2 linked regions of the Limosilactobacillus reuteri genome follow. Each later gene encodes a partner of the first gene's protein in a complex. Links are inferred from orthologs where the notes say so. Each region holds a gene or a part of one and is shown in the gene's direction. Other genes may lie near its edges. The genes, in order: HHK02_RS03190 and HHK02_RS07655.

Evidence for each region.
Region 2: the proteins of HHK02_RS03190 (region 1) and HHK02_RS07655 are in contact, whole or in part, in a crystal structure (PDB 3A7A), measured with the Escherichia coli proteins. The link is inferred for Limosilactobacillus reuteri from one-to-one orthologs.

The regions. Positions count from the first base shown.
Region 1 is NZ_CP059275.1:547,092-550,426, forward strand. The notes cover bases 164-3,163. They hold HHK02_RS03190 (glycine cleavage system H family protein), read left to right. Parts: upstream 164-1,516; coding sequence 1,517-1,810; downstream 1,811-3,163. Other genes in these bases: HHK02_RS03180 (DUF2969 domain-containing protein), read left to right, coding at 164-322; HHK02_RS03185 (FtsW/RodA/SpoVE family cell cycle protein), read left to right, coding at 323-1,516; HHK02_RS03195 (D-alanine--D-alanine ligase family protein), read left to right, coding at 1,811-2,947; HHK02_RS03200 (helix-turn-helix domain-containing protein), read left to right, coding at 2,948-3,163. In the rest of the region: membrane protein insertion efficiency factor YidD, read left to right, coding at 1-97; more of HHK02_RS03180, read left to right, coding at 98-163; more of HHK02_RS03200, read left to right, coding at 3,164-3,335. UniProt on the Escherichia coli protein: The glycine cleavage system catalyzes the degradation of glycine. The H protein shuttles the methylamine group of glycine from the P protein to the T protein.
Region 2 is NZ_CP059275.1:1,288,843-1,292,177, forward strand. The notes cover bases 187-3,186. They hold HHK02_RS07655 (lipoate--protein ligase), read left to right. Parts: upstream 187-1,179; coding sequence 1,180-2,193; downstream 2,194-3,186. Other genes in these bases: HHK02_RS07645 (elongation factor G), read left to right, coding at 187-711; HHK02_RS07650 (universal stress protein), read left to right, coding at 712-1,179; HHK02_RS07660 (hypothetical protein), read left to right, coding at 2,357-2,764; HHK02_RS07665 (hypothetical protein), read left to right, coding at 2,765-3,186. Outside these bases: more of HHK02_RS07645, read left to right, coding at 1-186; more of HHK02_RS07665, read left to right, coding at 3,187-3,223; HHK02_RS07670 (lantibiotic ABC transporter permease), read left to right, coding at 3,224-3,335. UniProt on the Escherichia coli protein: Catalyzes both the ATP-dependent activation of exogenously supplied lipoate to lipoyl-AMP and the transfer of the activated lipoyl onto the lipoyl domains of lipoate-dependent enzymes.

The DNA.
Region 1 (3,335 bases):
ATTGCTCGGAAGTTGGCGGCTCCTTCGTTGTCAGCCGTTTTCTCGTGGTGGCTATGATCCGGTACCTAATCATTTTACTTTTCGTCGTCAGGGGTAAGTGTCAAAGAAAGATAAAAAAGTAGAAGTCAGCGTTAAAGATATTGAACGTCGTAATCAACCGGTTCAACAAATTTTTATTGGAGACCGATTGATTGGTGAAGTTGTAACCGATAATGAACGTTTCAAAGCAATGCTGATAAGTGACCAGAGCGAATTTTATGTTCGTTCTCAAGAAGAGGGATTAGAAATAGTCCTTCAACAATATCATCTTCACCAGCATTAGATGCAACGTTCGCAAAATGATGTAGAAAGTCGGATTGACTGGGGAATTATATTTTGTGTTCTTTTGTTAGCCTTGATTGGTCTTGCTTCAATCTATGTAGCGGCAGTTCATGATCGGCAGCAAACTAGTGTAGCACGACAGGTTATTACCCAGTTGGTTTGGTATGCGGTTGGAACAATCCTTATTATTGTCATTATGCAATTTGATGCTGAACAATTATGGAAATTAGCACCAATTGTATACTGGCTAAGTGTATTTTTAATGTTCGCAATCCTAGTCTTTTATAGTCGAGCCTATTATGCTAGTACCGGGGCTAAGAGTTGGTTTGCAATTGGACCATTTACGTTTCAGCCTTCGGAAATAATGAAGCCTGCCTATATTTTAATGATGGGGCGTGTTATTACGACTCATAATAACCGATATAGTGTGCATACTGTTGATTCAGATTGGCGATTAATTGGGACGATGTTCTTATGGCTATTACCAATTTTAATTTCGCTGAAGTTTCAAAATGACTTTGGGACTGGGTTAGTATTCTTCGCTATTTTCTGTGGAATGGTCTTAGTTTCTGGAGTTACTTGGCGAATTTTGGCGCCAGCAGCTACGATATTAGTTGTTGTTGGGGGCTCAGCCTTAGCGATGGTAACTAGTTCGGTTGGGCGACAAATACTTGAACATGTTGGGTTTCAAGCATACCAGTTTGATCGGGTTGATACCTGGCTTCATCCAGAACAGGATACAACTAACCAAGGGTATCAGTTATGGCAGAGTATTAAAGCGGTTGGTTCGGGTGGTATTACTGGAACTGGTTTTAATAACTCAAAGGTTTATGTTCCGGTTCGTGAATCAGATATGATTTTTTCCGTTATCGGTGAGAATTTTGGGTTCATTGGTGGGGTTTTATTAATCCTTATCTACTTGTTACTGATCTACTTAATGATTCGAGTAACATTCGATACCAAGAACGAATTCTATGCTTATATCTCAACCGGAGTTATCATGATGATTTTATTCCACGTTTTTGAAAATATTGGAATGAACATCGGTCTATTACCATTAACAGGTATTCCGCTTCCATTTATTAGTGCTGGGGGATCCTCATTAATTGGTAACTTGATTGGGATTGGAATGGTAATGTCGATGCGTTACCATCATCATTCTTATATGTTTAGCAGTAATCGTGAATTTAGATAGATGGCAAAAGATTATTTTTGGGTAAAAGAGCAAGCAGATGGTACTAAGCGTGTCGGCTTAAACGATGAAGGCCGTGATGAGTTAGGAGAAGTAAGTTTCATCGATGTACCAGCAGTAGGGACAACTTTGAAACAAGCTGACAAATTTATTGCAGTTGAAGCAGAAAAAGCAGTTACCGATGTGGATAGTCCCATTGATGGTAAGATTACCAAAATAAATGAAGCTATTATTGATGATCCGGCTGGATTAAATTCAAGCGATATGGAAAAAAACTGGATTGTTGAAGTTAAATAAATGACCAAAAAATTACACATCGCTTTATTATTTGGTGGTAACTCCTCTGAACATGATGTGTCAAAGCGATCAGCACATAATATCTATGATGCTCTTGATAAGGAAAAATATGATGTAAGTCTTTTTATGTTTACAAAGGATGGAATTCTATTAGGCAATGAGGATTCTCAAAAGATCTTTGATGGTGAACCTGAAGACCAAGTGGTAGCAGAAGCATATCAAAAGATGGATATGAGTAGTCCATTAGCACCAATTATGGCCTTAAACGAACAAAAGGAAATTGATTTCTTCTTCCCTGTTATCCATGGTAATTTAGGTGAAGATGGTACAATTCAAGGCCTCTTTAAGCTCCTTAATAAGCCATACGTTGGTTCAAATATTGCAGCTAGTGCGATGTCTTTTGACAAGGATCTTACTAAGAAGATTATTAGTCAAGCTGGTATTCGCAACACCCCTTATGTAGTAGTTACGCCAGAAAACCGGGCTGATTATTCATGGAGCCGGATTGAAGAAAAATTAGGTAATCTCACTTTTGTAAAGCCAGCTAAGCAAGGTTCCTCCGTTGGAATTCATCGAGTTACTAACGCTGAAGAATATGAAAAAGCGTTAGATGATGCTTTTAAGTATGATTACAAGATCTTAGTAGAACAGGGGATCGCTAATCCTCAAGAAATTGAGATTTCAATCTTAGGAAATGAACATCCAATTGCCTCTAAGTTAGGAGCTGTTCGTGTACCTAAGGACGATCCATTCTATGATTACGAAAATAAGTTTGTGGATGCCAGCGGGGTTGTTTTTGAACTTCCTGTTAAATTACCACAATACTTAGTTGATGAAATTACAGATATGGCTTTGAAAGCATACAAGGCATTAGGAATGAAGGGAATGGCTCGGATTGACTTTTTAGTTGACAGCAATAATGTCCCTTATCTTGGTGAACCAAATACATTACCAGGATTTACTAACATTAGTCTGTACCCTCAAATGTGGGAAGTTTCTGGTATTTCATATACTGACTTGATTGATCGGTTAATTCAATTAGGATTACAAGAATTTGAACGAAACAGCAAGATTAAATACGACTTCCGTAAGCTTGGTACTGAACGTGTTGGTCAAAAGAAATATAACGAAGACTAAATGAGACTCCGAGGAGACGTATTAAAACAAATTCGTCGCAAGCGTGGATTGTCCCAAACGGCTTTAGCTGAAGGGATTTGTACTCAAGCGACAATCAGCCTAATGGAAAAACAAAATCGCTTACCCAAAATGGATATTTTAACGGCAATATGTGAACGCTTAAATATTTCTTCTGATCGAATTGTCGAAAATGAAGTTAGTGGAATTAATGAAACATTCAACCAAATCGTTGATAATTTGATTTCACGCAATTTTGAAGATGCTTCAGCGCTTTTGAAGAAGGTTCATGTAAAAAATCTAGAAAGTGATTTTGATAAACAACGTTACTACTATCTAGTAGGAATGGTTCAAGTTGAAAGTAATCAAATTGATGAAGCCATTTTTAATT
Region 2 (3,335 bases), 740 kb from region 1 along the record:
GGTCACTTTGAACCCTTGCGTCATTATGCCGAAGCCCACCTTCTTTTAGAACCAGGAAAACAAGGCTCTGGAATTACTATTAGTAGTGATTGCAGTCTTGATATCCTGGATCGTAATTGGCAACACCAGATCTTAACTAGTTTACAGACCAAAGAACATTTAGGGGTTCTTACAGGAGCTCCCCTTACCGATGTCAAAATCACCCTCATTGGTGGTCGCGGCCATATTAAACATACAGTTGGTGGAGATTTTCGTCAGGCTAGTTGGCGAGCGGTTCGCCAAGGATTGATGGAGTTGAAAAAACAAAACGAATGTCAATTATTAGAGCCTTGGTATGCTTTTCATCTTAAAGTCCCGAATGACCAAGTAGGACGTGCAATTAATGATATTCAACAAATGCATGGTACGTTCGCGCTTGATGAAGCTAATAGTCAAGACCTAACCCTGATTACGGGAACTGCTCCTGTTGTGGGCATGCGCGACTATGTCCAAAGCGTTCGCACCTACACTCACGGCCAGGGTCAGCTCGAGCTTGTTGTTGCTGGCTATTATCCATGTCATAATGCTGAAGATGTTATTAAAGATGTTAATTATGATCCGGTTGCTGACCTAAAGAACACTCCTGATTCTGTCTTCTGTGCTCATGGTGCTGGTTTCCCCGTTCCATGGAATGAAGTCCCCGCAATGGCGCATTATCCGTATAGAAAATAGATGACAGAAATTTATCCATACAAACACATTCTAGTTGCTGTCGATGGCTCAAAAATTACTAGTAACGTCTTAGAAAGTGCCATTGATTCTGCACTACGGAATCATGCTAGCCTTGATATCTTACGGATCGTTCAAGTAACGCAACTAACAGATGGCTATAGTAATGCGGCCCTTAGCAACGAAGAAACATATAACATTGTTAAAACTACCAAGGAACGACTCGATGACTTGAAAAAGCGCGCGGTCGATGCGGGGGTTGAAGATGTTAACGTTCATATCCGGTTTGGAAATCCAAAACGTGTTATTGCTCATGAATTTCCGTCAGATCACAACACCGACTTGATTATTCTCGGTGCGACTGGTGTATCTGGTCTTGAACGCTTTGTTCTTGGCTCTGTTACCCACTATGTTAGTCGGATGGCAAAATGTGATGTTCTTGTTGTTCGCAAAAACGACCATGTTAACTAGATGCGTTATGTTTCAATGACTTCTCATAATATTGGAATGAATTTAGCTACAGAACAATATTTAATGAATAATAAGGATTTTGGGAAAGAGCCTTTAGTACTATTTTATTATGAAGAACCATGTATTATCGTGGGCCGGAACCAAAATACGCTTGAAGAGATTAATCATGATTATGTAAAGGAACACAATATCCGGGTAACCCGACGTTTATCAGGCGGTGGTGCTGTTTATCAAGACTTAGGGAACCTCTGTTTTAGTTTTGTGGTCCCAAGTGATAGTGAAGAATTCGGTAACTTTAAATCGTTTACCCAGCCAATTGTTAATGTTCTTCATCAAATGGGTGCTACTAGTGCAGAAGTCAGCGGTCGTAATGATATTTTAGTTGATGGTAAGAAATTCTCGGGGAATGCGATGTATTCACGTAATGGAAAGACGTTCTCCCATGGAACTTTAATGCTTGATGTTGACTTAAGTGTCGTCGCGGATGCCCTTCATGTGGCAAAAGATAAGATTGCTTCAAAGGGGATCAAATCAGTTCGATCACGGGTTACGAATCTTCGTCCATACTTGGATGAAAAGTACCAAGATATTGATGTGCCAACATTTAGGAATGAATTGCTAAAAGGTCTCTTCCATGTTGACGACCTTGAGGAGATTAAGGATAAGCAATACATGGTTACCCCTGAAGATCAAAAAGAAATTGATAAGATCTATGAGCAGTACTATAACAACTGGGATTGGGTCTATGGTAAGTCGCCAGAGTTTACGGTTAAGCGGCGGAAACACTTTGATATGGGGACAATTGATGCCCGCTTTGATATTAAAGATGGCGTAATCAAAAACGTGAAATTCTATGGCGATTTCTTTGGCCCACAGGATATTAACCAACTGGCAGAAAAGCTCCAAGGGATTAAGTATGACCATGATGAAATTGCTAAAGTCCTTGAAGCGGAAGGAACCCAACAATATATTACGGGAATTCCAACCGCTGAAGTAGCTGATTTACTCGCATAATTTTCAACAGCCTCTTTATTTATACGAACATTGTTTAAGATATCGTGGAAATTAACCACAAGGCTCGAGGCTAAGTCCGAACGATAATCAGCCCGTGCCGTGCTAATCACCGTTCTATCCTTAGCCCACCGCCTTGTCGAGAAGGTTAATTCCCACTTACTTTATGAAGAATAATGAAAAAGTTGTTATTGTAACATCAGTAGCAGCAGTAATTGCATTAGTCCTTGATGCTTTTATGTTTGTTCAGCATGGTCACTCGCTGACATCATCATCTGTATGGCCGCGGCTGCTCCTCTTTATCGTTTTAGCAATCATTGTTAACGGATTATCGTTTTTAAAGATGCGCTTTTGTGGATATGCAACGATTTTAGTAAATCTTTATTTTGCAATCGCTAGTTTAGCCGCATTTCAAATGGTAAGTCCACGAGAAAGTGCATACGGATTATTTATTCAAGCACTAAGTATTGTTGGGATTTTAGTAGGAGCTGCTGGTGTTTATTATGGTGCAAAACAGCGTGCAGACTATACAAAAGCTAAAATTGAAAAAATGAAGGAGCAAATGAAAAAATGAATGAAGATGTCAGTAGCTGATTATTTGTCACAGTTGACGAGCGATCAGGTTGTGACAGAAGAAGTTGAAAAAACTGCTGCCCAATCACAGCAAAAAACAGTATTAACAACTGCAATTAATTTTATGATTGAACAGCTTGATACGGGACACCTTGGTCAATATAAGATGAATATTAAAATGAAAAAAGGTGATCCAGTTAGCTTTCGCTTAGAAACCAACCTAATCAACATACCGATGGATGAGGCAGAGCGATTAGATGTTAAATTATTGGATAAAGAGATCGAGTACCCTGTTAATCTTTATTTAGTAATGGAGAGTGAAGATATTAATAAAACGGGATTGCGGATCGATGAATTAGCAAATGAAACCGATCAAAGTGGAAAGACAACTGATTTGATTACTAAAGCTCAAGAATGGGTAGCCGAACACCTTGCAGATATAATGGAAGCAAGAGCATAAATGAGCATCATAGCAATTCAACTAAAACAAGTTTTGCGCAATCGTTGTTTCTTTCTTTTTACTATTCTACTGCCAGGTATTTGGTATGTGTTTATGATTCAAGTTGCTAGTA